One region of the Alteromonas naphthalenivorans genome, then DNA from elsewhere that is predicted to be linked to it. Evidence: predicted binding sites of a transcription regulator. Region 1 holds the regulator's gene; each other region holds the start of a gene.
The links. Region 1 encodes LexA, which represses DNA repair genes until DNA is damaged. Its sites were predicted from a motif close to TACTGTATNNNNATACAGTA; they were not measured.
Positions count from the first base shown of each region.

Region 1 (10,884 bases):
CTATCATCATAGGAATTAGCCAGTTTGCAAGCCCCGTAAAGGCTGGCATTACCGCACCAAATACCATGATAAGGCCGTGCACAGTCGTCATTTGATTAAAGAAGTTTGGCACAACAATTTGTAATCCAGGCTGAAATAGCTCAGCACGGATCACCATGGCCATGGCACCACCAATCAAAAACATGATAAAGGCGAACCATAAATACAAGGTGCCTATATCTTTGTGGTTAGTGGTAAACAGCCATCGGGTTATTCCTTTTGGAATATGACTATGATAGTCATGATCTTCGTGATGCGCCGAGGTATCCGGCGCAATGACATCAGTTGCTTTACTCATTACGCACTCCTAGTTCCCATTAACGACGGCGTTAACATCTTTAGCCTGCACCATATCACCCGTGTTATTGCCCCACGCATTTCGTTCGTAGGTCACCACAGCCGCAATGTCTTTCAGGCTTAGCATTTTTCCGAACGCCTGCATGGCTGTGCCGGTTTTACCGTTTAACACAATATCGATATGTGCAGTTTGGTCTTCAAGCACCATCTCACTGCCTTTAAGCGCAGGGAAAACGCCGGGTAGCCCCTCGCCGTTAGGCATATGGCAAGCCGCACAAGTAGCGTTGTAAACCCGCTTGCCTTCATCCATAAGTTCATCCATCGACATATTCATCGACAGTAAACGCTGCTCTTCTTCTTTCGCTTGGCGAGCGGCTTCTTCTTGTTCATTCATCCAAGCATCAAATTCGGCAGGCTCTTTAGCAATGACCACAACCGGCATAAAGCCATGATCTTTTCCGCAAAGCTCGGCACACTGTCCACGATAAATACCAGGCTCGTTCACCTTTGCCCAAGACTCATTAATAAACCCTGGATTAGCATCTTTTTTCACTGCAAAGTCCGGTACCCACCACGAGTGAATAACGTCATCAGAGGTAATAAGAAAGCGCACTTTTTGCCCTGTGGGGATTACCAACGGGCGGTCGACTTCCAACAGATAGTTCGCGCCTTTTTCGAATTTATTTTCAATTTGCTCTCGCTGCGTCGCCATTAACGAATAGAACTCAACGTCTCTGTCCATATACCGGTAATGCCACTTCCACTGGGAACCAGTAACGACAACGGTAAGATCGGGTTCGCTGGTATCTTCCATCGCTATAAGGGTTTTAGCGGCAGGAATAGCCATAAGAATAAGAATGATGAAAGGCACTACTGTCCATGCAATTTCCACTTTTACATTTTCATGGAAGTGAGCGGGCTTAGCGCCTCTGGATTTACGGTGCAAGTACATTGAGGCAAACATAACCCCGAAAACCGCAACAGCGATTGCGATACAGATAAAGAACATCAACATATGCAGGTCGTATACTTGACCACTTATGTCTGTTGCGCCTCGCCGCAAATTAATGGAAGAGCCTTCGCCCGTTGCTGCATCAGCAAACAGTAGTGGCGAAGTAAGCAAAAGTGGAAGCCCGTAAAGCCACTTTGTCGCTTGTGTCGCCGCTTGTGTCGTTACTCGTTTCACTCAACACCTCCGTTATAACAGAAGCATTAACGCAATAGATGCGCTGCGCTTCTGGCAACTGATACCCGAAATCCAACTCTTAACTTAACTGCCCAGCATTAGTTGTAAAACAAAGTTACAGCTATTGTTATTATTTTGTTAAAAACAGTATAAGAATTGCTCAATAAAACGCACAAGTCTAGTCTTTTCTAAGAAAAAACAATTGCAGCGTTTAATTTTTAATCAACGTGGTATGACAGAGAAGTGAATGACGTCACAGCGTATGGACGTTACACCGGTATTTAGCGAGCCTGTTTGAAACGCTCATTTTGAACGAGATGGGCAAATAGAAGCAGCCAATAAGTTGCTTATTATCAAAAGCTAGTTACGCACTTATGATTGCTTTTCAAACAAAACAGATAACTAAAATAGCGCGAGTTAGCACTAAAAAAGGTGACATAAATAGGATAAAATATGTGGGAGCGGTATTTGGTGGCTTTTGAGGAATTTCTTAGGCTTAACTACGATTATTGTGTAAGCAAGGTATGGTAAACATACAAAAAAGCGGCCTATAAGCCGCTTTCTTTACTAAATAGCTAAAAGGTTACATCCAATCAGCATTTCGAATAACACCAACGGCAATTCCTTCAATGGAAAAAGGCTCTGACGCTAAGTCGACTTTAATCGGTGAAAATTCATCATTTTCAGCGTGAAGTAATACTTCGCGACCACGCTTTTCAAGGCGTTTAACAGTAACGTCTTCATCGACACGTGCTACTACCACCTGCCCATTATGGACGTCCGTCGTGCGGTGCACGGCTAACAAGTCACCATCCAGTATACCAATGTCTTTCATACTCATACCGCTTACACGAAGTAAGAAGTCGGCGTGAGGCTGAAACAGGGCAGGGTCGACCTTATAATGAGACTCTATATGCTCTTGCGCTAGAATCGGCTCGCCCGCAGCCACGCGACCAATAAGAGGTAGACCTTCTTCTTCAGGGGTTTCATCTTCAAGAGGAATATTCAACTTAATACCACGAGAAGTGCCTGGAAGTATTTCGATGACGCCTTTACGGGCCAACGCTTTTAAATGTTCTTCAGCGGCATTCGCAGAACGAAAACCTAAATGACGGGCAATTTCTGCACGGGTAGGCGGCATGCCAGTTTCGAGCATCGTTGTTTTTATAAGCTCGAGAACTTCTGTTTGTCTTGCTGTGAGTGGGCGCATAAAAGACCTGTCTGTCTATACAGTTCCTGTAAGTATATACACCTAAAAGGAAATGACAAGCACAAAGCTCTGCAAAGCAATTTTTTTTCATCGGCCTAACCACAACGAAAAAGCGGCCATCAAAGCCGCTTTATTTATCACTACCATTCAGCGTGACTAAAACTTATATTGCAAACTCACACGCGCATTAAGCGGCTCGCCGGTAGCAATATTGTTGTCGTTGTGTGCTGACGGGAAATAGTCTTCATCGAATACGTTTTCCACGTTTAGCTGAATTTTAACGTCTTCGCTGTAATCGTAATACACTGCAGCGTCTACGCGAACAAAGTCAGGTAGTTCAACGGTATTATTTAAAGAGGCATACTGCTCAGATTGATAAATCACGCCTAATGCAACACGCCACTTATCGTTAACTTCATACTGGTTCCATAACGTCAGCATGTGTTCTGGTAGCTGTGCTAAGTCGCGATTTGCCAGTGCGCCGTCTACAATGCGGCCCATTTCTTCGCCATCAAGGTTGCTATACCCAGCATTTATTACCCAACGCTCTGAAAGCTTGCCCACCACCTGCACTTCAAAACCTTTGGTTTCGGTGCCAGTTAAAATAGACGCTTCTGGGTTGTTAGGATCCTGCGCTGTGCCGTTTTCACGTTCAACTTCAAATGCCGCCGCGGTTACGCTAAGTGAGTCAGAGAAATTCCATTTAACGCCAATTTCTTTGTTTTCAAATTCTTCAGCTTCCAGCGCTTGGCTTGTAAGCGACAGGGAAAGGAATTGATCACCTGAACGAGGTAAAAACGATTTGCTGTAACTGGCGTAAATCGAAACTGATTCTGCAGGCTTGTAAATTAGGCCTGCACGAGGAGACACTTGTGAATCAGAGCTCGAAAGAAAACCACTGTTACCATCGTCGGCACCGTTAGCTACTTCAATACTGTCTACCACATCGATATCAAAATTATCGTAGCGAAGACCGGCAACCACAATCCAATTCTCGTTAAGCTTAATTTCATCTTGCACGAACGCTGAGGTAAAGGTGACGTCTGACGCACGATCTCTTACTGGGTCCGTCAGCGTCATTGAAGGAATAACCAATGGGTCGCTAAACACAAAGGATACTTGGTCGTCTTGGCTGTCTGCAAAAAATGCATCACGACGAGTATTTTCTGTATCTTGGCTACCGTACTCCATTCCTGTTAGTAAGGTATGGTTGATATCACCTGTCGCAAATTGCCCGATAAGGTTCAATTGAACCAACGCATTCTCACGAGTAGTGGTATCGCGATAACCGTCTAACGTAACCGTACCTGCATCAGCGTCAAAATTAACGGGGTACAAGTTTTGATAAGCTTTGTCATAGTCAGCAAACTGAACGGTACCGTTCAAGTTCCAACTCTGCGATAGTGCATGATCAACACGAACACGGGCAATATGTGCTTCAAGGGTAGTATTGTTGAAATCTGGATCACCAAAGTAGGTGTCGTCATAGCCTTCTAGCGGCGCACCATCTAATGAAGGTATACCTCTATCGACTAAACGGTCATCGTTTACGTATTCGTAAGATGCAACCACCGTGGTGTCGTCGTTAGCCATCCATGTATAGGTGGGGTTAATGGCGTAACGTTCACCATCTTTAAAATCACGATGATTATCAATACTGTCAAACACACCATTAAAACGAAAAGCATTGTTCGCATCTATGGCTTTATTGGTATCTATACTAATAGAACCTGCACCAAAGGTATCAATACCTGCTGACAGCGTAGTGAAATCTTCAGCGCTACTGGCCACTTTAGTCACACGGTTAACCACGCCACCGCCACCTCCACGGCCAAATAAAAGCGCGTTCGCGCCACGCAATATTTCAACGCGCTCTAAGTTATATAGCGGGCGAAAGTACTGAACGTCGTCACGAAGACCGTCAACAAAGAAATCCGCAGTCGTGTTCTGACCACGAATAGTCACTTGATCGCGATGATCTTCACCCAATCCAATGCTCACCCCTGGGGTGTATTGCATAACATCAGCAATGCTAAACAATGCTTGTTCTGAAATTTGTGCTGCGCTTACAACAGATACTGACTGCGGCACGTTAACTAATAATGTAGGGGTTTTAACCGCTGTGGCGACTTGTTGACCAAAGAATGCGCCGCGTACGGTAATACGCTCAACGCTTTCTTCTGACTCAGTTATATTTTCTTGAGCCAAAACAGATGTGCCATAAAGTGCTAATAGAACAGCAGTAGAAATAGTTGCTTTACCAAGTTTCAAGCAAGTCTCCTCGAGTGATAATTCAAACAGTATTGAAAATGATAGATATTCTTATTTAGAGCGGATTCTAGTCAGATTTATCAATAATTAAAAGGTATATTAATAAAAATTAAACTTTTGTTATAAATGACTCCGTCAGCTTAACGAGACAGTTTATTGAAACCGACCTTTCGAATCGGCTCAGTACCCTCAATGGTATCTAGGTCGAGGTGACAAGATTGCTATTAAGGCATAAAGTAAACCTTCTTCTAGCTATGCTTAATCAGAGTATTGAATTCCATCATGTTGCATTACCTCGACTATATCCCCGAGTTGGCCCCCCATTTCGACCGCATAAATAGAGAGTGGATAACCAAGATGTTTCATTTAGAGAGTATTGATGAGGCTGTTATTGGTTACCCGCAGCGCAACATTATCGATGAAGGTGGATACATTTGGTTTGCTGAACATCCCGACTTTGGCATTGTAGGTACATGTGCATTAATGAAAAAAGGAGAAGGAGTATTCGAACTTACTAAGATGGGAGTGGTCAGTGAAGCCAGAGGATTAAAAGTAGGGGAAGGCTTGTTACAGCATGTGTTGAATCACGCCCCTGCCATTGCTTTTAATACACTATTTCTTTTAACCAATAAGAAGTGCGAAGCCGCCATTCATCTTTATGAGAAAAATGGCTTTGTTCATTGTGAAGAAATCATGCAAAAATTTGGTTGTGCTTATGAACGCTGCGACGTGGCAATGCATTATAAAGGTACTGTCACCAACTGATGGGTGAGTAAAAATACGCTCAATCAATATGCTATGGCAACGATTTATACTAATGATGCTTTCAAACAGCCCCACGCCCTCTGCAAGACTTTGCATGAGATGTGGTACACTTCTCCCGTTTTAATTTCATAGGATTACAGAATTCATGTCGTGGATGCGAAAAGCCCTTTTGTCGCTATTTCATTATCCTGTTAAGTTGCTGGTTAAAGCCCACAGCATTCCCGTAAACGTAGAAACTGAGCTTGGCATTGATAAGTCGAAGCCCATCGTTTACTTGCTTCCAGCAAACTCGGTAACCGATCAATTAGCGCTTAGAATGTCAACAGAAGCACTAGGCCTACCGAGCCCGACTGATACGCTTACGTTGGCGGGTAGAGAATACCCTTCTACATTGTTTTTGCGTAAAACCCAGCCGATATTTCGTTCACAAGCAGACGATACGGGTATTGAAGATGTATTTACTGACTTGTTTCATTTGCACAGAGATCATCATCAATTAGATCTTCAAGTGGTTCCGGTATTTGTAACCTGGGGCCGAGCGCCTGGCCGAGGAACGCCAGGGTTAGCCGATCTTATTGCCGACAATGCAGCGCCAAGTTGGCTAAGAAAACTCTTTATCGTGATGTTCTTGGGCCGCGATAATTTTATTAATTACTCAAAAGCGGTATCGGCTCGCGCCATGTCAAATCAACATGGCAGTGATAAAAGCATTGCACACAAGTTAGTGCGTGTAGCGAGTACTCACTTTCAGCGTAAACGCCAAAGTATGACCGGCCCTACCTTGTTAGAGCGCCAAGAGCTGAACAACAGCGTACTAGGTTCTGATGCCGTGCGCCGTGCTATGGCTGAAGAATCTCGCAGTAAAAAAATTACCCATGACGCATCTAAAGACAGAGCGCAATCATACGTTACCGAAATAGCCGCAGATTACCGCGAAGGACTTATACGTTTTGGCGATCGACTGCTTACTCGTATTTGGAACAAAATTTACAATGGTATAAGTGTTGGCCACTCCGAACGTATTCGAGAGCTTGCCGCAAACGGCCATGAGATTGTTTACGTGCCTTGTCACCGCAGCCATATGGATTACCTTTTGCTGACCTACGTGATTTATCATGAAGGTATGGTAACCCCTCACATTGCCGCCGGTATTAACCTAAACTTCTGGCCGGTGGGTAAGATTTTCCGCCGTGGTGGTGCCTTTTTCTTACGCCGAAGCTTTGCTGGTAATAAGCTATATACCGCCGTGTTCCGCGAATATTTAGAGTTACTTTTCAATAAAGGCTATTCAGTTAAGTATTACCCTGAAGGTGGCCGCAGCCGCACTGGTCGTCTTATTCCGCCCAAAACAGGCATGCTAGCCATGACCATTCAGGCCATGTTGAAGGGTGTGAATAGGCCTGTTAGCTTGGTACCTGTCTATATTGGCTACGAAAACGTGATGGAAGTGAAAAGCTATCTGAATGAGCTTAAGGGTACTAAGAAGCAAAAAGAATCGAACTGGCAAGTGTTCTCGGCTATTCGCAAGCTTAGAAACTACGGTCATGGTTATGTAAACTTTGGTGAGCCTATTCAGCTGAATCAATTTTTGGAAACCCATGTGCCAAATTGGCGTGACTGCCGTGATGCTGAGCCAGAGAAAAAGCCGGCATGGTTAACGCCAGCGGTAAACGAGCTGGCTAACAATGTGATGACCAGAATTAATCGCGCAGCAGCGGTTAATGGTATGGCGCTAACGTCACTGTGTTTACTGTCATCGAAAACACAAACCATGAGTGAGTCTGAGCTTAAACAAGCGATGGGCGACTTTATTAGTTTGTTCAAGAATGTGCCTTTCAGTGCCGATGCCACCATACCTGATGCTAGTGCGAAGGAATTGTTTGACGATACCTTGAAGCTTGGCAAGTTTGAGGTTGAAGAAGACGACTATGGTCGGTTAATTAGCCCCAAACCTAAGTCAGCGGTTTATCTCACCTACTATCGCAACAATATTTTGCACTTATTTGCATTGCCGGGCTTAATTATGGCCTGTGTATTTGCTCATAAAGGCACAAGTAAAGCGACAGTATTTCAGTTAATTGCTGCGTTATACCCACTACTTCAACGCGAGTTATTTTTACACTTGTCTCAAGACGAAGCCCTTACTCATACCGATGCGCTTATTGATGCATTAGTCGACCAAGGTCTTCTGCGAGTCAAAGAAGGTGATTTACTTCCACCTGATGCTCAGCAAAAGCAATTTCATTCAGCCTGGCTATTGAGCCGCTGCATGCAAGAAACCTTGCAGCGTTACGCGGTAGTACTGACTATTTTGGATAAAGAAAAAGTGATTAGTCGCGGGGCACTCGAACGCACTAGTCGCCAAGTGGCAGAACGTTTATCTACCCTTTATGGGTTAAGCTCCCCAGAGTTTTACGATAAGAACGTACTGTCTAGCTTTATTAGTGCGTTAAAAGATAACCATTGGTTAGATTCTACTGAAAATGGAAGCCTGAAATACTCTGAAGAGTGTGAAGCGCTTCGCGAAGACGTGATGGCACTAGTATGGCCTGAAATGACCCAGCATCTTGAGAATGTGGTCTTGCATAACTAGTTTACTTCGTCGATTGGAATGCAGCTAGCTACTCGATAATCGGCTGCTCAGTGAAGAGACTGCTATCGATGACACAAAAAAGCCGAAACGTTACATCGTTTCGGCTTTTTTATTGATTTGGAATACGCTTTACCTCGCCCCAAGGTAAGCCATGCTTAACTTGAAGCGAGGTAAAGCGAAAACGGTTTGCTCTTTACTTAGATGGTTGTGACAAGAAGAACTTATAGGCAGGATCTTCTGTGACTTCATCTACTTTGTAGCCAAGTTCAATAACATGCTCATTGAAAGCCTCTCGGCTTTCAGGGGCAATATCAAACCCAACCAACACTAAACCTTCTGCCGCACCGTGGTTGCGGTAATGAAACAAGGTAATGTTCCAAGATTCACCCAAGGTATTTAAGAAGGTTAGCAATGCGCCAGGGCGCTCTGGGAATTCAAAACTGAATACTTGCTCGTTTAGAATGGCCGGTGGTCTTCCCCCTACCATGTGACGAACGTGCAGTTTGGCTAATTCGTTATTGGTTAAATTAAAGCACTGATAGCCTTTATCTTCTAAGTCGCTTTGCAGGCTTAAGAATTCTTGCTGGCCGCCTTTTAATTTAACCCCTACAAAAATATGGGCTTCGTCGTCATTAGCATAACGATAGTTAAATTCAGTAATCGCCTTTGCGCCAACACATTCACAGAACTGCTTAAATGCCCCTTTGCGCTCAGGAATTTTCACTGCGAATACGGCTTCTTTTTGCTCGCCCAGTTCACAGCGTTCAGACACATAACGCAAAGTATGAAAGTTAATATTCGCGCCGCATAAAATGCCGCCTAGCTTCTTGCCGGTAAGGTCGTGCTGCTTGGCATACTTTCGAATGGCCGCCACAGACAAGGCTCCTGCAGGCTCAGCAATAACACGAGTGTCATCAAAAATATCTTTAATGGCACCGCATATTTCATCGTTGGTTACCGTCATGGTTTCATCAACTAGGCGATTACACAGCCTAAAGGTTTCTTGCCCCATGACCTTAACGGCAACGCCATCGGCAAAAATGCCTACGTTATCAAGTGCAGCAGGTGCACCTTCTTTTTGCGCCAAGGCAAAACAGGCAGACTCTTCTGATTCAACGGCAACAATTTTAATCTCAGGCTTTAATTGCTTTAAGTAAACCGCAATACCAGCCGCTAAACCGCCACCGCCTACCGCAACAAATAAAATATCCAAGTTAGGGTTTTGTTCTAGCAATTCCCGTGCAACGGTTCCTTGACCCGCAATAACATCAGGGTCATCGAAAGGCGGTACAAAGGTGTAACCATGTTCTGCACAAAGCGCTTTAGCGTGACCACTGGCTTGGTCAAAGCTAGTGCCATGCAGGACAACGTTTACATGGTCGCCGCCAAAACGGCGTACTGCATCCACTTTGATGTCAGGGGTAGTTTCAGGCATCACAATAGTTGCCTGAATGCCCTTGCGCCTAGCACTGTACGCTAAACCTTGTGCGTGATTACCCGCTGAAGCACCGATAACGCCTGCTTTAAGCTGTGCTTCGCTTAACGAACTTATACGGTTGTAAGCGCCGCGTAACTTAAATGACTTAACGGGTTGCTGGTCTTCACGCTTTAAGAATATTTCATTGCCTAATTCGGCAGACAACAACGACATGTAAGAAAGCTCACTGCTTACGGCTACGTCGTAAACAGGGGCTAATAGAATTTTCTTTAAATAGTCGTGATCGCTAACGGTCATAGATTTTCCAGTTTCGATACATCACGTACTGCGCCTTTATCCGCACTGGTGGCCAATGCAGCAAAGGTTTTCAATGATGTTGATACTTCACGAACGCGATCTTTCGGGCGCCAAGGCTTTTCGCTGGCTTCCATTTTCGCGCGGCGCTCTGCTAGCTCTTCATCGCTAATAGCGATGTTGATGCTACGATTTGGAATATCAATTTCAATCTTATCGCCGTGCTCAACTAAACCAATACCACCGCCACTGGCAGCTTCTGGCGAGCAGTGACCAATCGACAGGCCACTAGTACCACCAGAGAAACGGCCATCAGTAACGAGAGCACAAGATTTACCTAAGCCTTTCGACTTCAAGTATGAAGTGGGGTAAAGCATTTCTTGCATACCCGGTCCGCCGCGTGGGCCTTCGTAACGAATAAATACCACATCGCCTGCTTTAACATCGTCAGCCAAAATACCGGCTACGGCATCATCTTGGCTTTCGTAAATACGTGCAGTACCGGTGAACTTCAAAATCGAGTCGTCAACACCAGCGGTTTTAACAATACAGCCATCTTCTGCCACATTACCGTATAACACGGCTAGGCCACCTTCTTGGCTAAAGGCATTTTCAACTGAGCGAATACAACCGTTTTCACGGTCGCTATCTGCTTCATCCCAACGACAGCTTTGGCTGAATGCTTGGGTAGTACGAATGCCGGCAGGGCCTGCACGGAAAAATTTAATCGCGTCGGTATTGTCTGGGTTGGTGATATCCCAGTCTGCAATGACTTCTGTAAGTGACTTACC
Region 1 covers NC_015554.1:4,862,685-4,873,568, forward strand. The annotation lists gene ctaD (cytochrome c oxidase subunit I) at 1-337, opposite strand, end outside; gene coxB (cytochrome c oxidase subunit II) at 347-1,522, opposite strand; gene lexA (transcriptional repressor LexA) at 2,106-2,732, opposite strand; gene AMBT_RS21300 (TonB-dependent receptor) at 2,889-5,003, opposite strand; gene AMBT_RS21305 (GNAT family N-acetyltransferase) at 5,286-5,768, shown strand; gene plsB (glycerol-3-phosphate 1-O-acyltransferase PlsB) at 5,914-8,361, shown strand; gene ilvA (threonine ammonia-lyase, biosynthetic) at 8,555-10,096, opposite strand; gene ilvD (dihydroxy-acid dehydratase) at 10,093-10,884, opposite strand, start outside.

Region 2 (10,884 bases), 660 kb from region 1:
ACGCAGAAACCCGCCACAGGGCGGGTTTTTTTATTTTTGGTGCAGCTAACTTGGCGCAATCTACATGTAGCACCTATTATTAATGCAGGTTATTAGCAGTTAGATTTAAACGAGACAAAATGGTCCCGAGCAACATTCATACTATTGGAAAGAACACCTCTCATGCAGAAACTAAACACGCCGAATATGATATTGAGTTAATAGGTAATGTGCTCAGAGTAGACGGGCGAGGCGTGGTAAACGAAGAGATTTTGAAGCAATACCACGAGGACGTTAAAGATATTGTCATTAGTCTTAAAGGCCAAAAATGGGGCTTTTTAGGATTTGTTCAAGGTACTGGGATTTTAACACCGGCAGCAGAATCTACCTTAATAGACTCAATCAAACTTCGTAAAATATACGGTATGTCAGCCTGTGCTTTAGTGGTTGCCAACGCTGACATTCCAGCGCTGGTTCAGAGTCAGTTCGAGCGGGTGTACTTGGCAGCAGATATCGATTATTTCTTTTGTGTTGATGAAAAGGAAGGTTTAGCGTGGCTTGCCAGTAAAGAATGCAAGTACAAGTAAGCCTAAGCAGGTGAAAGCTGTCTATCAGAGGGGCGGTAATAGCAGCTTATCTTCAAGGCTTATTGCAAGCAGACCCCAACAAGGTTTATTTAAAAAACTACGCAATTACTTTCCCCTTTGGGTCATTCACAGCGTTATCTAAATTTAAAATGTCGGCCGTCTCGGCTGCGTCTATCTCTTCACCATGCTTAATATGCGATGGCGTAAAGTCGCTGCTGTCTATATTACGTTGAGCCAAGAAGCGCTTAACGGTTTCGGCGCAATAGGCTTTACGGCAGCACTGAGATAGCAGCATTTCGTGGCGCTCTACGCGCTCGTGAATGAACTTCACCACTAATTTACGTAACCACTGTAACCCTGCATCTAAGTCTTGGCGTTTGTGCCACATAACAGACATTGGCAGGCCTTTAATTTCAACAGGTGTTTCAAATACTGCGAGCTCACCAGAGAAGATTTCCTTCTCGACAACCAGTGACGGTGCAACACATATTAAGTTGCTTTCTTTTAGCAGCGGCGTAGCGTTGTAGAATTGATTGACCGACATGGCAATACGGCGTTTTAATCCCATGTTAGCCAAGACCTGATCGGTAGGGCCGGTGACATCACCCGTTACCGACACCAACAGGTGATCGGCAGCAATAAAGTCTTCTAGCGTGAGCTGGGCTTTCGCTAGCGGGTGATCGGGGCGCATCACTACTACCCAACTAGGATCTAACACGTGCTCGGTACGTATTACCGCATCAGGTTGAAGGTATTTAGAAAAGGTTAGTTCGGCCTCGGCGTCTTTTAATACCTTATCAGTGCCCAAATCGTAACTGGGGATCGCATGAATATTAATGCCTGGCGCTTCATTTTCAATAACCTTACGAAGCGGCCCCCATACCATAGCAACTATGCTGTCGGTGGCCGATATACGAAAGGTACGCTTGGCCGTAGCAGGGTCAAATTCCGCGGGGCTGACGGCAAATTCAAGTTGCACCAACGGGCCTTGAATTTGGCTCCACAGGTTTTTGGCATAAGAGGTGGGTTGAATACCACGGCCATCCTTTACGAATAACTCGTCTTTCCATGCAGTACGCATGCGAGAAAGGGCGTTCGATACAGCTGGTTGGGTCATCGACAATCTATCAGCAGCACGGGTAATCGCGCCTTCTGTCATGATGGCATCAAATATCATTAATAAATTTAAATCATGTGGACGCATCAGTCTCTCCGGTTATTCGTAAAATAGTTCTGTACCAGTATATTAGGCCGCGGTAAGGAAATACTCCGTAAACACGCGGTGAACCCATCGCTTTTTATCGCTTCAGCTCTTCTCTACACGGCGTGTCTAACTATTATCACAACACTTTTTCGCTTCAGACTGTGGTGCCAACTTTTATGTAACACCTTGAGCAAAATAGCCTAAATTTCATACTTCTCAATATATATCATTTTATGATGTGTTGCATACGAAAATATAATTATTTTTATTGTATTGCGATGTGCATAATGCACGCCTTCACACTTTTAGAGACGCTTGCAATGACGACTTTAACTCGATTTTTGGCAATTCTAAGCCTTACAGCACTTGTCGCCGCATGTGGTAGCGACGATACGGATCCTGGCCAGCAAATGCATGCGAATGCGGGCATTCCTGTAGATGTTGCGCCAGTGGTCTCGCAGCGTTTAACTGAGTGGGACAGTTTTACTGGCCGTTTAGAAGCGCCGCAAACGGTATCGCTTCGCCCACGTGTTTCAGGCTACATTGAATTTGTAGCGTTTGAAGAAGGCGAATATGTAGAGCAGGGCGAAACCTTATTCCTTATTGATAACCGCGCTTTTAAAGCAGAAGTTGAGCGTTTAACCGCGCAACTTGAAGAAGCAAAAAGCCGTTACGACTTATCTGTGCAAAGTTACGACAGAGTCGTAAAACTTCGTAAAACCCAAGCGGTTTCACAAGAGGTGCTAGATGAGCGTTTAGCGGGTAAGAATCAAGCTTTTGCTAGCATCAATCAAACGAAAGCGGCATTAGACGTTGCTCGTTTAAATCGCGGTTTTGCCCGTGTTGAAGCGCCAATCTCTGGCCGTGTGTCTCGGGCAAACATCACCGAAGGTAACTATGTAACGGCAGGACAGTCTGAGCTTACCAGCATCGTATCTACTCATCAGCTTTACGCTTACTTCGATATTGATGAGCAAACCTACCTAAATTACGTAAGTAGCGATGGTAAAGCAGATTCTGCGGTAAACGACCAAGCGGTGGCTATGCGTCTTGCCAATGAGCAAGACTATGGTCACTGGGGACAAATCGATTTTGTCGATAATCAAGTGAATGGCAATACGGGTACCCTTCGTGTTCGCGCGGTTTTCAACAACGAAAATGGCCGTTTAATGCCGGGTTTATTTACCCACTTGAAACTAGCGGGTGATACCAACGAGCAGGGCATTTTAATTAAAGAAAAAGCGATAGGTACCGACCTTAACAACAAATTTGTATTGGTGGTAAACACCGACAATAAAGTGGAATACCGCGCTGTTACCTTGGGTGACAAAGTAGGTAGCATGCGCATTATTCAAAGTGGCCTAGTAGCTGGCGACACCATTGTAGTTGATGGCCTTCAGCGCGTACGTCCAGGAGCTGTTGTTGCGCCAAACCAGGTTGATATGGGTGATAAAGAAGCACTAGCAAGCCTACAAAATTGGCAGGCACGTGTAGATAACGTAACAAATTTGGCTAACGTTGATGCGCTAACTGGTAGCGTTGCCGGTACTGGAATTAACTAATGAATTTTTCGCAATTTTTCATTCGCCGCCCTATCTTTGCAGGTGTACTAAGCCTGCTCATTTTCATTGGCGGCGCCATTGCTGTTTGGCAACTACCTATCACAGAATACCCAGAAGTGGTGCCACCTACGGTTGTGGTAACGGCTAACTATCCTGGCGCAAATCCTAAGGTGATAGCTGAAACTGTGGCTACGCCCCTAGAGCAAGAGATTAATGGCGTAGAAGATATGATTTATATGTCTTCGCAGGCCACATCTGATGGGCGTATGACCCTTACCATTACGTTTGCCATTGGTACCGACCCTGATGATGCCACTACGCTAGTACAAAACCGTGTTAACCGCGCCACTCCGCGATTGCCACAGGAAGTACAGCGCTTAGGTATTGTTACCGAAAAATCGTCACCAGATTTAACGATGGTGGTGCATTTAACGTCGCCTGATAAACGTTACGACATGCTTTATTTGTCTAACTATGCCGACCAGTTTGTGAAAGATGAACTCGCACGTGTTGAAGGGGTAGGGCAAGTTCGTTTATTTGGTGCTGGTGAATACAGCATGCGTGTATGGCTAGATCCAAACAAGTTGGCTTCACTTCAAATGAACCCTGGCGATGTGGTTACGGCTATTTCCGAGCAAAACCAACAAGCGGCGGCAGGAAGTCTAGGCGCACAGCCTACGGGCACCAGTGAGTTTCAGTTACTAATTAATGTACGCGGTCGTCTAGAAGACGAAAGTGAGTTTGAAAATATCATCGTTAAGACGGGGGATAATGGCCAAATTACCCGCTTGAAAGACGTAGCACGCATTGAGTTAGGTGCCGATTACTACACTTTGCGTTCTCTGTTAAACAATAACCCTGCGGCAGCATTACCTATATTTCAGGCACCAGGTTCTAACGCCATTCAAATTTCTGATGACGTGCGTGCGCGCATGGCCGAGCTAGAAAAAATGTTTCCAGAAGGGTTGGAGTACGACATCGTTTACGACCCCACGGTATTCGTGCGCGGCTCAATTGAAGCGGTGGTAAATACGTTATTTGAAGCTGTGTTACTGGTTGTTTTGGTTGTTGTACTGTTTTTACAAACCTGGCGCGCCTCTATTATTCCTTTAGTGGCCGTTCCTATTTCATTGGTTGGTACTTTTGCGTTTATGCAATTGATGGGCTTTTCGTTAAACGCGCTATCGTTGTTTGGCTTGGTACTGGCTATCGGGATTGTGGTTGATGATGCCATTGTGGTGGTGGAAAACGTAGAGCGGAATATTGCCGATGGCAAAGCGCCGTTCGATGCCACTGTGCAAGCCATGAAAGAAGTTACAGGCCCTATTATAGCCACCACCTTGGTACTGGCTGCGGTGTTTATCCCTACTGCTTTTATGAGTGGCTTAACGGGTCAATTTTATAAGCAGTTTGCGTTAACGATTACCATTTCTACCTTTATTTCGGCGATCAATTCACTAACCCTAAGCCCAGCGCTGTCGGCGTTATTATTAAAGCCTCATGGGCAATCGAAAGATTGGTTAAGCCGTGGTATGGATAAACTATTTGGCCGTTTTGTATTTACGCCATTTAATAAAATGTTCGATCGCGGAGCCAAAAAATACACAGGCGCTGTAGGTGGGCTTATTCGCAAAAGCGGTGTGGTAGTGGTGCTTTATGCCGGTTTATTAGGCCTAACCTATTTCCAGTTTGCTAACACGCCTACTGGCTATGTACCACCGCAAGATAAGCAGTACCTTATTGCATTTGCTCAACTTCCTAATGCATCGTCGCTAGATAGAACCGAGGAAGTGGTACGTGAAATGTCACGAATTGCGATGGAGCACCCTGGGGTTTCTGATGCAGTAGCGTTTCCAGGTTTGAATATTAATGGCTTCACCAATAGCCCAAGTTCCGGTGTGCTGTTTACGCCGCTAAAGCCTTTTAGTGAGCGCCAAAGTCCAGAGCTTTCAGCCGGTGCAATTGCGATGCAATTAAACCAGCAATTTGGTTCTATTAAAGGGGCGTATGTGGCTATATTCCCGCCACCACCGGTAATGGGGCTTGGCACCATTGGTGGGTTTAGGCTGCAAGTTCAAGACAGAGGAAATTTGGGTTTTGCTGAACTTGAAAAAGTAACTCAAGAGGTGATTGGCAAAGCGTGGGCGCACCCTGCATTAACCGGTAACTTCACTAGCTTTACGGTTAATGTACCTCAGTTAAATGTGGATGTAGATCGCGAGAAAGCCGTTAGCCAAGGGGTAAATATTGGCACCTTGTTTGACACCATGCAGGCGTATTTAGGCTCGGTGTATGTGAACGATTTCAACTTGTTCGGTAGAACCTATCAGGTGAATGTTCAGGCCGATGCACAGTACCGCCAAGACGTTGAAAACATCACTCAATTTAAGGTGCGAAACGATAAAGGGGATATGATCCCGCTAGGTTCATTCCTAGATATTCAGCACAGTGCAGAGCCAGACAGGGTGATGCATTACAACGGCTATGTCACCGCTGAAGTGAATGGCTCACCAGCGCCGGGCTACAGTTCAGATCAAGCCAAAGCCGCGATTGAGCAAATTCTTGATGAAACGCTTCCGCTAGGCATGACCTACGAGTGGACCGAGCTAACCTATCAGCAAATATTGGCAGGTAATGCGTCGGCCTTTATTTTCCCGTTAGTCGTACTGTTGGTGTTCTTAGTGTTGGCGGCACAGTATGAAAGCTTACGCTTACCACTGGCTATTATATTAATTGTTCCCATGACCTTGCTAAGCGCATTAATTGGTGTGGTGATTTATGGCGGCGACAACAACATATTTACCCAAATTGGCTTAATTGTGTTGGTGGGGCTTGCTACTAAAAATGCCATTCTGATTGTGGAATTTGCCAAAGAACTACAAGACAAGGGTATGGACGCACTATCAGCCATTAAAGAGGCCAGCAAGTTGCGTCTTCGCCCCATCCTGATGACATCGATTGCTTTCATTATGGGTGTGTTACCTATGGTGCTTTCCACTGGTGCGGGTGCAGAAATGCGTCAAGCCATGGGCGTAGCGGTATTCTCAGGCATGATAGGGGTTACCGTGTTCGGCTTAATTCTTACCCCTGTATTTTACTATTTGTTGAAACGTAATGGTTAACTCTCCCGTTTACCCAAGCGTTGCCTCCTCCTCGTACTTTGGAGGCACTTCAGGCCACTTAATTTAAGTGGCCTTTTTTTATGGTAGGCATAGGGGATGGGCCACAATGGCTCAACGCTACACCCCTTTATTTTGTGATAGCAGAATGTATTTGTACTGTATATTTATACATGATATAACGGCTTTGTAATCTAAAAACCACCTATAAATACACACTTCTATTTTCGTATTTTATTACCGAACCCGCTGATTTTGTGTATTTGCTTAGAGAAAGTGACAATTTGCAATGCATGACAAACTGATTCAAAAACTCGAAATTCTCTCAGATGCAGCCAAGTATGACGCTTCCTGTGCAAGCGGTTCGGCAGGTAAACGAAAGGCAGGTAAAACTGATAAAACTGGTATTGGTTCTCTTACTGGCGGAATGGGTATATGCCACAGTTTTACTCCTGATGGACGGTGTGTTTCTTTACTGAAGATACTCATGACAAACTACTGTATTTACGATTGTCACTATTGCATCAATAGAGTATCGAGTAGTGTTCAACGTGCCCGTTTCACGGTCAAAGAAACGGTTGAGCTAACACTGAATTTTTATAAGCGTAACTATATCGAAGGTTTATTTCTTAGTTCAGGCATTGTCGGTTCGCCAGACCTTACAATGGAAAGCATGGTGCGTATTGCCAAATCCTTACGTATCGATCACGGATTTAAGGGGTATATTCATCTTAAAACCATTCCCAATGCATCGCCTGAACTTCAGGCCGAAGCAGGTTTATACGCTGACAGGCTTAGTATTAATGTAGAAATGCCTACCCAGCCTTCATTAAATCAATACGCGCCCGAAAAAGATCTCGGCGCTATTCATAGCGCGATGAATACCCTGAAAGACAAAATTACTGAGCATAAAGTAGATAAAACGCATACAGGCAAACGTCCTCCTCGTTTTGCCCCTGGCGGGCAGTCCACTCAAATGATTATAGGAGCCGATGGCTCAAATGATAAAACCATCTTGGGAGCGAGTGTTCAACTTTATAGCCAACAAAAGCTGCGCCGAGTTTATTATTCTGCGTTCTCGCCAATACCTGATGCATCAGAAGTTTTGCCTTTGAAACCTGCGCCTTTGGTGCGAGAGCATCGTCTTTATCAAGCTGATTGGCTACTGCGTTTCTATGGATTTACGCTTGACGAAATCGTGCACGATGACATGCTTGATATGGACCACGATCCTAAACTTGCGTGGGCATTGCGCAATCGTCATGTGTTTCCCATTGATTTAAATAAAGCAGACAAACTCATGTTGTTAAGAGTGCCAGGTCTTGGTGCACGCACCGTACAAAAAATTCTGGCGATTCGTCGTTATACAAAGCTTAGCTGGATGGATCTCACGAAATTGCGTCTGCCATTACAAAAGCTGAAACCTTTCATTAGCGTAAGTGATTACTCACCTGCTATTCACTTACTCGATAGTAATAATTTTGAGTTGCAGTTCAAACAGCCGAAGCAGTTTGAGTTATTCGGCGCCTAACTGAAGTAGGATTAGCAGTAAGATCAAGATAAAAACAATTACAATCACTTCGGTGCCTGGGTACGATGAGTGGCGCATTGCAGCAAGAGAATGTTTGGCGCAAGCTATCCCCCCCGAAAATATTATTTGGCAAACTTCAGAGTCTATACAAGACGACCTGTTTGGCGGTGGGGAACACCTTATAGCAGCCAGTAAGCCAAAAGCGAAACACAGCATTCCCAAGTCAGTCTTAACGCTTATCAAATATGCGTTGTGTCACCAAGATGCTAGCCGCTTCGCATTGTGTTATCGGGTGTTATGGCGTGTTATTTTCGAAAACAAAAACCTTATTCAGTTAAAAACTGATGAAGATATCATGCAACTTATTACGTTAGCCAAAGCGGTAAAACGCGATGCATATAAAATAAGTGCTTTTTTGAGGTTTCGAGAAGTTAATCATGACGGACAAGAGCACTTTATCGCTTGGTATGAGCCGGAACATTTTAGCTTAGAGATTAAGCTCGACTTCTTCCAAACTCGTTTTAAAAATATGCGGTGGTCAATATTAACGCCTTATCGGGCTGCCCATTGGGATACTGAAAAGCTAGTTTTAGAAGATAACCCCGATCCGAGTGTGTTTCCTAATGACGACCGTATCGAAAAATATTGGCTCACTTATTACGCTAATATTTTTAATCCCGCCCGCATCAAAAAGAGCGCAATGTTGAGCTCAATGCCCAAAAAGTACTGGAAGAATATGCCCGAAACAGCTTTGATTGACGATATGATTCGAAATTCGGATGCGAGAGCGCGCAAAATGATAGTTGATGGGAATAAACGCTAATTCATTTCTCCAGCCTCTTTGCGGCCACAATTGGTCATTATGTATCGTTAAGTCTCAATCTTTTCAGCCATTTCAGTACCTAATATCGCCCCTTATAGAACTTACGCTAGTACTACCAACAATAAAAATGGAAACGAGAGCGATGAAAATAGGTGCAGCATTGGTAGTGGCAATAGGGATGGTGAGTGCGCTTGGCGTATTGGGTCAACAGGTGTCTTCGGCCTTAAACGAGATGCAAACGTGGGACAGGGTAGTTACCGTTAAAGGATTATCAGAACGAGAATACGTGGCTGATCGCGTGATTTGGCCTATTCAATTTGTTGATGCGGGCAATGATTTACCCGCGCTATACAACCACATTGAAGCTAACAGCATGAAAGTATCTACCTTCTTACAGAATAACGGTATTGCCAAAGAGGGAATTTCCATCGGTAAGCCAGACATTACCGACAAGCTAGCCCAGCAATATGGAGGAACAGAAAAAGCGCCGTTTCGTTATAGCGCAGTGCAAACCATTACCGTGTTTTCAAACGATGTAGAAAATGTGCGCTTAGTCATGAGCCAGATAGGTAGCTTATTAAAGTCTGGTGTTGTGCTAACCAATCAACACTATCAAGCACAGCCCGAGTATGTATTTACGCGTTTAAATGAAGTGAAGCCAGCAATGATTGAGGAAGCCACTGTTAACGCCAGAGAGGTTGCTGAAAAATTCGCGCAAGACTCAAAAAGTACCTTAGGGAAAATAAAGCGGGCTAATCAGGGACGGTTTTCTATCTCGAGTAGAGACCATCATCACCCCCATATTAAGCAGGTACGGGTAGTTTCGACTATTGACTATACACTGGTAGATTAATACTCATGTATTATTACAGAGTTGCTATTTTGGTGAGTTTGCCCAAAATATACTGGAGTAATGTAATAACTATCTTGGTTTACGTGGCCAGTAACAATATATTAGTGGCATTAAGAAGGTGTTTTTAATTTAACGCAACGCGTTTTAGCAAGCGCATACAGGTAAACATGACAGACCAAAAGCCACCAGCACAGCAACTGGAGTTCTTTGAAATTCCAAGCCCCTGTATTGGTGTTTGTGAGTCTGGACCGCGAGGGTATTGCAAAGGATGCTACCGCAGCCGAGAAGAGCGATTGTATTGGCTCAAGATTGACGACGGAACTCGCCGAAAAGTTATAGTGGCATGTCAGCGCCGTAAAAAAGCGGCCTTAAGCAGAGACCGTCGTCAAAACGAAGCAATACAAGAAGTCCGAGAGCCGAGTCAAATTTCTATGTTTGATACGCCTCCCGAGAAAATTGATAAAGCATAAGTGGTGTAGTTTTTTTCTTTATACACCGCTATGTAATAGTTAAAAGTGGAACCTTTGCATGTCTTTAGATAAATATGTGTCGTTTGCTACAAAGTCATTTACCTTGCCAGATATATGTATACGTATCCGCTCGGTATTAGATAACCCGCGTTCAAGTGCAAACGACCTTGGCGATTTGATCAGTTTAGATTCGTCATTAACAGCCAAGGTGCTGCGATTGGCAAATAGTTCACTGTTCCGATTTCCATCACAGGTAGAGTCTGTTTCAAAAGCCATTAACATTATTGGTGGTGAAGCATTGTATAATTTGGTAGTGGCAGAAACCGCAAACACCGCGTTTAAATACTTTGATACCAAGCTTATTGATCTTGATAAACATTGGTTCGATTCGGTGTATTGTGGAATGGTGGCGAAGCAATTGGCCAAGGCCAGTAATATTCGTGGTAGCGAGCGTTTCTTCGTGATGGGGATATTGCAAAATCTCAGTGAGTTGGTGATTGCTAAACGCTCGCCCGAGCTTTACAAAAACTACATTGAGCAAGATAACGATATGCTGCTAGGGGCAAGACAAATTCACCATTTTGGTTTTACCTTTTCTAACTGTAGCGGTACCATATTAGAAAGTTGGAAGCTTCCTCTTGTGCTCTATTATCCGGTTATGCACGCTAATGATATGTCTAGGCAGGCTGCAGATAGCGATATTGCGCTACTGGCATTGGCGTCAAGGGTCACTTCCATGCAGCAAAATAAAAAAAC
Region 2 covers NC_015554.1:546,543-557,426, forward strand. The annotation lists gene AMBT_RS22800 (hypothetical protein) at 120-566, shown strand; gene AMBT_RS02315 (LysR family transcriptional regulator) at 664-1,770, opposite strand; gene AMBT_RS02320 (efflux RND transporter periplasmic adaptor subunit) at 2,091-3,332, shown strand; gene AMBT_RS02325 (efflux RND transporter permease subunit) at 3,332-6,454, shown strand; gene AMBT_RS02330 (putative DNA modification/repair radical SAM protein) at 6,741-7,982, shown strand; gene AMBT_RS02335 (TIGR03915 family putative DNA repair protein) at 8,011-8,805, shown strand; gene AMBT_RS02340 (SIMPL domain-containing protein) at 8,948-9,658, shown strand; gene AMBT_RS02345 (DUF1289 domain-containing protein) at 9,826-10,128, shown strand; gene AMBT_RS02350 (HDOD domain-containing protein) at 10,187-10,884, shown strand, end outside.
Region 2: AMBT_RS02330 (putative DNA modification/repair radical SAM protein) is a predicted target of LexA. The motif match lies at 6,609-6,628, and genes of this name have one in related genera.

Region 3 (10,884 bases), 220 kb from region 1:
TATGATTGGTAGCGATACCAACTACATGTTTGCTATGCCTGCATATTGGCACTTTGTTATTGGTGGTCTTGCCTTTGGTATGTTCTTTATGGCGACAGACCCTGTGTCTGCATCGTTTACCAACCAAGGTAAGTGGGCATACGGTATTTTCATCGGCTTTATGACAGTACTTGTACGTGTGCTAAACCCAGCCTTCCCAGAAGGTGTAATGTTGGCCATTCTTTTTGCCAACCTTTGGGCGCCACTGTTCGACTATTTCGTCGCACAAAGTAATATCAAGCGGAGGGTAGCTCGTGTCGGCTAAAAAAGAATCTTTAGGAAAAACGATTGGCGTTGTAGTTGCCGTTTGTCTTGTGTGTTCAATTGTTGTATCTGGCGCCGCTGTAGGCTTGCGCTCGTTACAACAAACTAATGCGTCGCTTGATAAAAAGAGCAACATTTTGAACGCAGCAGGGCTTTACGAAACAGGCATGACGGGTAAAGCAATCGAAAGTACATATAGCGAAAAGATTGAATCTCGCTATGTTGATTTGGAAAGCGGTGAGTTTGTAGAAGCACCAGAGCCAGATTACGATATGTATAAAGCAGCAAAGCAAACTGAGTACAGCACAAAAGTGACTAGCAGCAACGTTGGCTTCCAACGTCGCCCTAATGTTGCCAGTGTTTATTTGGTACGTGACGAAGCTGGCGATGTATCTCGCATTATCTTGCCTGTGCACGGTAGTGGTCTATGGGATCTTATGTACGGTTTTCTTGCCCTTGACGCCGATGGCGAAACAGTTCGTGAGTTGATTTACTATCAACAAAAAGAAACACCTGGACTAGGTGGCGAAGTGCAAAACCCAGCGTGGCAGGACAAATGGGATGGAAAGAAACTATTTGAAGATGGCGAAGTGGCTATCCGCGTAGTTAAAAATGCAAACCCAAGCAATCCACACACTATTGATGCGCTTTCAGGTGCTACCCTAACCAGTAAAGGTGTTGAAAACACTATTCAATACTGGGTAGGCGAGCAAGGCTTCGGCCAGTTCCTGAAGACTCAGGCATGGCGTTCATAAGGGGAGTCTCATGGCAGATACTAAAGAAATGAAAAAGGCCCTCTTTGGGCCAATTATGGACAACAACCCTATCGCCTTACAGGTTCTGGGTATTTGTTCGGCACTGGCTATTACCACTAAGCTAGAAACAGCCTTGGTAATGTCTTTAGCGCTAACTACGGTTGTCGCGTTCTCGAACTTGTTTATTTCAATGATTCGTAACCAGATACCATCAAGCGTTCGTATCATCATCCAAATGACTATCATTGCGTCGTTGGTAATCGTAGTTGACCAAATATTGAAGGCTTATTCGTACGAAATTTCGAAGCAGCTGTCGGTATTCGTTGGTTTGATTATTACTAACTGTATCGTAATGGGTCGTGCTGAAGCCTATGCAATGAAGAGCCCACCTCTGATGAGCTTTTTAGATGGTATTGGTAACGGTTTGGGTTACTCATTCGTATTGATTGTTATTGGTACAATTAAAGAGCTATTTGGTTTCGGTACTATTTTAGGTTTCGAAATTCTTCCTTTAGTTCAAAACGGTGGTTGGTATCAGGGTAATGGTTTGTTAATCCTACCATTTAGCTCATTCTTCTTAATCGGCGGTATGATTTGGGTTATCCGTACCCTTCGTCCCGAGCAAGTAGAGCCTAAGGAGTAAGTCATGGAACATTATTTGTCGTTATTTGTTCGCTCAATTTTTGTTGAGAACATGGCGTTATCACTTTTCTTAGGTATGTGTACCTTCTTGGCGGTATCGAAGAAAGTTAAAACTGCTATGGGTCTTGGTGTTGCGGTAATCGTAGTACTGGGTATTTCTGTACCGGTTAACCAAATCATTTATGTGAACATTCTTGCACCAGGTGCACTTGCTTGGGCTGGTTTCCCTGATGCAGATTTAAGCTTCCTGAATTTCTTAACCTTTATCGGCGTTATCGCGGCATTGGTTCAAATTTTGGAAATGAGCTTAGACAAGTTTTTCCCTGCGCTTTATAACGCGCTTGGTATCTTCCTTCCGCTAATTACGGTTAACTGCGCTATCTTCGGTGGTGTGGCATTCGCGGTACAACGTGAATACAACTTGACCGAAAGTGTTGTTTACGGCGTAGGAAGTGGTATGGGTTGGGCAATCGCAATTGTGCTTTTGGCCGCTGTACGTGAAAAGCTTAAATATGCCGATATGCCTGATGGTATTCGTGGTCTGGGCTCTGTGTTCATGATTGCGGGTCTTATGGCACTTGGCTTCCAGTCATTCACTGGTATTCAGCTGTAATCGAGCTCGGGAGCATATAAATGAATCAAGTAGAAATTTTCCTAGGCGTCGGCATGTTTATTGCCATTGTATTGGCGCTAGTATTTATCATCATGTTTGCTAAGTCGAAGCTGGTACCAAGCGGTGATGTAACTATCACCATTAATGGCGACCCAGACAAAGCAATTAAAACTGAGCCAGGCGGCAAGCTTCTTGGTGCACTAGCCGATGCAGGGTACTTCGTATCTTCAGCATGTGGTGGCGGTGGTTCATGTGGTCAGTGTCGTGTAGACGTACATTCAGGTGGTGGTGAAATACTTCCAACTGAACTTGATCACATCACTAAAGGTGAAGCTCGTGAAGGCTGTCGTTTGTCATGTCAGGTTGCGATTAAGCAAGACATGGAAATCGAACTTGAAGAGTCAGTATTTGGTGTTAAAAAGTGGGATTGTGAAGTTATTTCTAATGATAACAAAGCCACTTTCATCAAAGAACTTAAGCTTCAGATTCCTAACGGTGAAAGCGTACCTTTCCGTGCTGGTGGTTATATTCAAATTGAAGCCCCTGCGCATCATGTTAAGTACAAAGAGTTTGAAATCCCTGATGAGTATCGTGGTGATTGGGAGCGCTTTGGCTTCTTCGATATCGAATCTAAGGTAGATGAAGAAACTATTCGTGCTTACTCAATGGCTAACTACCCGGAAGAAGAAGGTATTATTATGTTGAACGTGCGTATCGCTACGCCGCCACCTAATAACCTAAGTCTACCTGCTGGTAAAATGTCATCGTACATCTGGAGCCTTAAAGAAGGCGACAAAGCGACAATCTCTGGTCCATTTGGTGAGTTCTTTGCTAAAGAAACCGAGAACGAAATGGTATTCGTTGGTGGTGGAGCTGGTATGGCACCAATGCGCTCACATATCTTCGACCAACTTCGTCGCTTAAAATCAGATCGTAAGATGAGCTTCTGGTACGGTGCACGTTCACTTCGTGAAATGTTCTATACAGAAGACTTTGATGAGTTAGCTGCAGAAAACGATAACTTCAAATGGCATGTTGCCCTTTCAGATCCTCAACCTGAGGACAACTGGGAAGGTTACACTGGGTTCATTCACCAAGTTCTTCTTGAGAACTATTTGAAAGACCACCCTGCGCCAGAAGATTGTGAGTTCTACATGTGTGGACCACCTATGATGAACGCAGCCGTTATCAACATGTTGAAAGAACTAGGTGTTGAAGACGAAAATATAATGCTTGATGACTTCGGTGGTTAATCCGAAATCGATTAAGTAAGAAAGGGGGCGAGAGCCCCCTTTTTGTTTAGTTAAAGGACCATAAACGTGATTCGATTTTTTGCACGTATAGCGTTAGCTATTATCGCTATCAGTATTCTAATGATAGCAAGTTGCAGCGACAAACCGCTTGCAGTAGCGCATCTGCAAGGCCAGACCATGGGCACGACTTATAATGTTAAGTATGTGCTTGCGGAAGGTGAAAAAGAAGTTGAAGGCTTGCAGGAAGAGATTGATGCAGAGCTCGTTAATATTAATAAATTAATGTCTACCTATGACACTACGTCTGAGTTATCTCGATTTAACCAATATCGTTATTCTGATAACTTCGAGGTGTCTAAAGAGACATTAACGGTAGTTAACGAAGCTCTGCGGTTGGCTCGTTTGAGTGACGGCGTGCTAGATGTTACGGTTGGGCCTTTGGTCAATTTGTGGGGTTTTGGACCTAATAAACGCCCTGAAAAAGTGCCAACCCAAGCCGATATCGATGCTGTACGAGATTATGTAGGCTATGAGAAATTATCTACTACGCCAACCGGTCTTATGAAGGCAAACCCTATGCTTTACGTTGATTTATCAACAATTGCAAAGGGTTATGGTGTTGATGAAGTCGCAGCCATTTTAGATGCTCATAACTTGCAGCATTACCTTGTAGAAATTGGTGGTGAAATGCGGGTTAAAGGCGAACGCGGCGATGGCAGTGAATGGCTAATTGCGATTGAAAAGCCGGTAACGACAGAACGCGCGGTACAAAAAGTGGTGTCTATAGGGACTAACGCCATAGCGACATCGGGTGATTATCGTAACTATTACGAAGAAGATGGGAAACGCTACTCTCACTTAATTGACCCGAATACCGGCTCGCCGATAACCCATGATTTGGTGTCGGTTACGGTAGTCAATCCATCTTCAATGATTGCTGATGGTTTAGCCACAGCGTTTAATGTAATGGGGTGGGAACGAGCAATTAACCTTGCAGAGCAAGAACAACTTGCTGTATTCCTCATTCGTCGCACAGCAGATGGATTTGAAGAGTATGCCACGCCAGAATTTGATAAACTGGTAACAGTAAATAACTAAGGAGTAGGCTATGTCTACGTTTATTTTAGCATTCGGTTTCTTCCTCACTATGGTACTCGCCATGGCTGTTGGCTACTTGGTGCAGCGCAAAACTATCTCAGGTAGTTGCGGTGGACTAGGCGCATTAGGAATCGCGAAAGCCTGTGATTGCCCAGAGCCTTGCGATCGCAAAAAATCTCGTATGGAAAAAGAAGAAGCGAGAGAAAAGAAATTGAATGAATGGAAACAGAATCAGATCCTTTAATCTGATCTTGTCGCTTTTTGTTAAGTCATAAAAAATACGCAAAAGCGCCACAATGTATAAATTCAGATGCGCGGTAAGTTAAAACTTACCGCGCTTTTTTTTATCTTTGATTTACTATTTGTGCAGTAAGTAGTCGCTTACTATTCATCCTGTTCGCTGGTAAGGCGAATTGATATGCTTTAGAATACTGTCTTTCTATACAGTTTTTTGTGGAGCTGTTCAATTCGTTTGGCAGTTTAGGGGGCAATACGGCATGCGAAAAATCATCCATGTAGATATGGATTGCTTTTATGCTGCGGTTGAAATGCGTGACAATCCCGCGTTACGTAATATTCCTATTGCCATTGGTGGAAGCTCTCAGCATCGAGGGGTTATTTCTACCTGTAATTACCCTGCCCGTAAATATGGCGTTCGTTCCGCCATGGCTACCGCTTACGCATTCAAGCTTTGCCCAAATCTTACCTTAGTGAAAGGGCGTATGGAGGCGTATGTAAAAGAGTCCCAACGAATCCGCGAAATATTTGCCGACTATACCGATTTAATCGAACCACTTTCGTTAGACGAAGCCTACCTCGATGTGACCAATAGCCAATATTGCGGTGGCAGTGCCACGTTAATAGCTGAAGAAATTAGAAGTCGAATTGAGTCAGAGCTGGGGTTAACCGCCTCGGCGGGCGTTGCACCCTGTAAGTTCGTAGCAAAAGTGGCCAGTGATGAGAATAAGCCTAATGGTATTTGTGTCATTACCCCGGATAAATTAGATAGTTTTGTAAGGGCTATGCCTCTTAAAAAAATTCCCGGGGTAGGTAAGGTAACAATGCAAAAGCTACAACGATTAGGCTTAGCTACCTGTAACGATGTGCGCAGTTACCCGTTTGAGCGCATACAAAAAGAATTAGGTAAATTTGGTGCGGTATTATGGGAGCGTGCTCACGGTATTGATGATCGAGAACTGTCAGTATCGAGAGAACGTAAGTCTATAGGCGTAGAGCGCACGCTAAGCAACGATATTCACTCATTGGAAGAATGTCGCGACTTTATGCCTCATTTACTAGAAAAGCTTCAGGAACGCATACAGGCGCATGAAAAGCGCACAGGCAAGCCTATTCGTATTCGTACTCAAGGGGTGAAACTTAAATTTCAAGACTTCCAGCTAACCACGGTTGAGCATCGATGCCCTTCGTTAAATGCGCATTACTTTGATACCCTACTACAAGAAGCTTACGAGCGTGCTAAAGGCCGTGGTATACGCTTAGTTGGTCTGCACATTGGTCTTGGTGAGGCACAAACCATACATCAACTCCCTTTACCCCTAGAGGGTGAGTAGAAGGGGGAAGTAAAGTGCGAGATAGGTGAGTACCTAGATGAGTAGATAGCCGAGTAGATTAGTGAATAACTTCAAAATTGAGCAACCTTATCAGACGCTTTATGAACAGAGTCCGACTTCTACCGTATTCAAATTAACAAAAAGTAAAAAGCAGGAGCCATCATGACTACCCCAAAACCTAAAAACCAAGAGCTCAAAACCCCAGGTCGCTACCGCCATTATAAAGGCAGTGATTACGACGTTTATGAAGTAGCGACACATTCAGAAGACGAGTCTTCTTTAGTGGTATATCGCCCATGTTATGGCGAAAAAGCCCTGTGGGTGCGCCCATTAAGTATGTTTGAAGAAGAGGTGCTGGTAGAAGGTAAGTCTGTCCCTCGATTTGCTTATATTGGTGAGATCCCAAACGATGAAAAAATGATCTGAACCGCAAACTAGGTCATAGTGTATTTAAATCTATTCAATAATAAGCACTCTTTAAGGGAACCCTAATGACGCACAAATTTACCCGAACTTTTCTACTTGCTGCAAGTTTAGTCTCGACTACCTTCATTCCAGCCGCTTTTTCGCAAGACCGCTTCGAAAAGGTTGAAATAGAGGCAACAGCACTAAAAGGTTCTGTGCATATGTTAACGGGGATGGGTGGCAATATCGGCGTTTCTGCCGGTGACGATGGCATTCTAATTATTGACGATCAATTCGCCCCTTTAGCTGAAAAAATTGCGACGGCACTCGGCGAGCTTGGTAGCGATAAACCAAAGTATGTGATTAACACCCATTACCACGGCGACCATACAGGCTCGAACGCGTTCTTCCACAGCCACAAAGGCGCGACTATTCTCGCCCACGATAACGTGCGCGTTCGATTAGCCAACGATGAAAAAGTATCGCCAGATGCGCTACCCGCTATCACTTATGAAAACGGCATTAAGTTACATTTCAACGGTGAAACCATTCACATTATGCATCTTGAATCAGGGCACACCGACGGCGATAGCATAGTGTGGTTTGAACAACCGGATGTTTTGCACACAGGTGACTTGTACTTTAGTGGGTTATTTCCATTTATTGATTTGAATTCTGGTGGCAGTGTTGAAGGTTACATTGATTCAGTAAAGCAAGTGTTAGCGAAAATAGATGACGATACTGTGCTCATTCCTGGTCATGGTGAACTTAGCAACAAAGCTGAGTACACTACCTTTCTTGCCATGATTGAAGAAACTTTTGCCTTTGTAAAAGCGCAGAAAGCAAAAGGCATGAGCCTTGAAGCAATTACTGAAACAGGGCTCGATAGTAAATGGGATAAGTGGGCGTGGAGCTTCATTTCTGAAGAGAAGTGGATTGCAACACTTTACGAAGAAGCTTAAGTAAGCCTGTAAGTGAGCATCTACCCAAAGCTCCCGAGGAAGCACAACTAAAAACCGTAAGGAGCAGTTGTAATACTGCTCCTACACCAGCCCCTTTTCATATGGCTGGGTCAGGTTTATTCACCGTAGGTTCTGATATCAATACTCCCTCGGAATCTGCTTTGGCATTAGGGCTAGATGAAGGGAATGACGCAGGACATACCTACCAGTTAGGGGTTAAGAACGAAAACCTAGTCAGCTACTACGATGGTAAAGTGGATGTGACTATTCCAGATCTCATTTGTGTAATTGATGAGAATACTGGTGAGCCAGTGACCAATCCGCATTATGAAATTGGCCAATCGTTAGCGGTGATTATTTTGCCTGCGCCTGATGCATTTTTAACCCCAAAGGGCTTAGCTACCTTTGGTCCAGCGTATGTTGGTGTAGATGCGCCTTATCGCCCAGCTAGCTTGCAAAACAGGCACAATAAATAGGTGTAAATTAGACGTATTGCGCGTTGCTTAGCGCGCCAAGCTTGTTTATGCTCAATGCCTGCTACTATTAACGTTTTAAAAAAGGGTGCATCGTGTGTGAACTGCTTGGCATGAGTGCCAATACGCCAACTGATTTGTGTTTTAGCTTTACCGGTCTCACCCGACGTGGTGGCGAGACAGGCCCGCACAAAGATGGCTGGGGCATGGCATTTTATGAAGGCAAGGGCATTCGCCTTTTTCACGATCCAGAGCCCTGTGCTACCTCTCAAATTGCAGAGTTTGTATCTCACCTGCCGATTAAAAGCGAAACGGCTATTTGTCATATTCGCCAAGCTAATGTAGGCAATATAAACCTTGCTAACACCCACCCTTTCACCCGTGAAATGTGGGGTAAGTATTGGGTGTTTGCCCACAATGGGCAGCTGCCTAACTTTGTACCTCGTGAAGGCATGTATGAAGCCGTTGGGGATACCGACAGCGAAGCCATGTTCTGCGACTTAATGAATCAGGTGCGCGAGAACTTGCCTCGTGATGCGATGCCGCAACAATTGGCCGATACACTGGTGGATATCGCAAAAGGCTACGCAGAGCAGGGCGTATTCAATTGTTTATTAAGCAATGGCGACTGGTTGTTTTCATTTTGTAGCACCAAAATGGCGAGCATTACCCGCCGTGCCCCGTTTGGCCCAGCTTGCCTCAGCGACGTGGAGGTAGAGATTGATTTTGCTGCAGAAACCACACCCAACGATGTGGTGAGTATCATTGCCACTGCGCCACTAACTCATGACGAACAATGGGATATTTACGAGCGTGGTGAATGGAAACTATGGCAGCAAGGCGAGGTGATTGCCAGCGGTAAAGTGGATGTTCCTGTGCACAAATCTGAAGCGGCCATGACAAGTCCGAGCCCTGATCCTAGCGCTAACTCACTCAAGCTCAATCCTTAGAAAGTCACAACTGTCACGTAATTGTCACCGTACTGTAATTGACTTCCACCCTTACATATCTGAATATCCATATATTACAAATTTCATATGTGACTTGCCGAAGCATACGTTAATGCTCCGCAGTTCTATGATGGTTCAATTAATCACTGGCTAAACCCAAACCTAGCCTTTCAGCACTATTACACCAGTGGTGATGATAACCCCAATGACAACCGCTATGATCAGTTTGAACGGTTATTTGGTGGCAGGCGCACCGACTTAAACAATACTTCTATTCATGGGCCGTTAACACCTGCAAACCTAACTGCGACAGGGTTTCGCGTTGAGTTTCGCCCACATGCAAACTGGGATGGCAGGATTCATTATTCTGCCGCTACCTTGTCGTCAAACACAGATAGCTTTGTTATTGGTAAATATCAGGATCCGTCAGGGCAAAGCGGTGATGATATTGGCCACACAGTCGATTCCCGTATCCGTTTTTGGACAGACGATAAAGCATGGATGTTTGATGCAGGTTTCTCGCTATTGTTCGCGGGCAATTACCTTGAGTCGATACGAGAGCAAGAGGGTTTGCCTACCTCCACCACGCGCTTCGGTTATGTGCAATTGAGCTATCAATTTTAGCCAAAGAAACCTTACTGCGATTGTTTAAACGTAGAGCGACTATGCGTTGAGGGTTTCTACAATCAACGACTGAATTTTTTGATAACGTAATGGCAACGAACGGTGGGGCGTTTTCACAAAGTAAAGAGGTTCGGCAACATCGTTTGTGGCGGGGTATATCGTTAAACTTTCAGTGGCGTTGGTAAAGCTATCAAGTACTTTAATGGGCAGTACGGTAAAGCCCAGCCCTTTGCTTACGGGTAATAAAATTTGAGACAGCTGATTAATGTAACCACGCTTTGGCAACCGACTAGGATCTAATTGCATTAGGGCCTGCTCGCCCGAGTGGCTAAAGTAAAGTTTTAGGTAGTGCATGGCGTCGGGGTGGTTAATTAACCCAAGCGATAGCAAGATATCGGCAATGTCTTTCTCTTGGCTACTTCTAGCATTATCAGCACTATTATCAGCACTATTCGTACTTAAATTACCAAGAGCACCTTTGGGCAATATAAGCCCCAAAGATTCGCTACCGATCTTTTCAGACGAAAACAATTCTTCATCCGGTTGTTGCGTGACGATGCCTAATTCTAGAGTAGATGCGTGAATGCTATTGAGGATGGTTCGGTTGGGCGCAACTTCTAAATGTATACTCAAACTCGGATGGGCAACCTGTAGCTCAACAAGTACAGGGTACAAACGCTGAGCCAACGCACCCGAGCAACCAATTAAACACTTTCCTTCGTAGGGCGCATCAAACTTTAAGCTTTCTATGAGTGCCTGTTCATGCTTACTCAAGCTTTGCGCATAGTCGTAAACCCGTTGCCCTTGTTCAGTTAACTCTACACCTTTACCCAAGCGAATGAGCAACTCACAGCCACAGGCTACTTCCAACTTTTTTATGTGTTGGCTCACACCGGGCTGCGTCATAAATCGTTGTTCTGCGGTACGGGTAAAATTCCCCGTTTCTACTAGCACTTTGAACGTATCAAGCCACTGTGGATTTAGCATGGTATAAATTAAAATTATGGATTTGAGAATTAATCATAATTTCTAGTGTTTGCTTTGTCTAGTTAATATACGTGCATACTTTACTCCGAGGAGATAACGATGACTGAAGCAGTTAACACCCCTTATCCACGTACATTTTCGCACATTGGTATTTCGGTTCCAGACCTTGATGCCGCAGTTAAATTTTACACTGAAGTACTAGGCTGGTACTTAATTATGAAGCCCACTGAGATTGTTGAAGATGATTC
Region 3 covers NC_015554.1:114,272-125,155, forward strand. The annotation lists gene AMBT_RS00470 (NADH:ubiquinone reductase (Na(+)-transporting) subunit B) at 1-304, shown strand, start outside; gene AMBT_RS00475 (Na(+)-translocating NADH-quinone reductase subunit C) at 294-1,058, shown strand; gene AMBT_RS00480 (NADH:ubiquinone reductase (Na(+)-transporting) subunit D) at 1,069-1,701, shown strand; gene nqrE (NADH:ubiquinone reductase (Na(+)-transporting) subunit E) at 1,705-2,313, shown strand; gene nqrF (NADH:ubiquinone reductase (Na(+)-transporting) subunit F) at 2,334-3,566, shown strand; gene AMBT_RS00495 (FAD:protein FMN transferase) at 3,633-4,664, shown strand; gene nqrM ((Na+)-NQR maturation NqrM) at 4,675-4,908, shown strand; gene dinB (DNA polymerase IV) at 5,162-6,235, shown strand; gene AMBT_RS00510 (DUF1653 domain-containing protein) at 6,398-6,661, shown strand; gene AMBT_RS00515 (MBL fold metallo-hydrolase) at 6,727-7,602, shown strand; gene AMBT_RS21800 (S-methyl thiohydantoin desulfurase domain-containing protein) at 7,704-8,078, shown strand; gene AMBT_RS00525 (class II glutamine amidotransferase) at 8,171-9,025, shown strand; gene AMBT_RS22065 (alginate export family protein) at 9,164-9,649, shown strand; gene AMBT_RS00535 (LysR family transcriptional regulator) at 9,689-10,636, opposite strand; gene AMBT_RS00540 (lactoylglutathione lyase family protein) at 10,736-10,884, shown strand, end outside.
Region 3: dinB (DNA polymerase IV) is a predicted target of LexA. The motif match lies at 5,094-5,113, and genes of this name have one in related genera.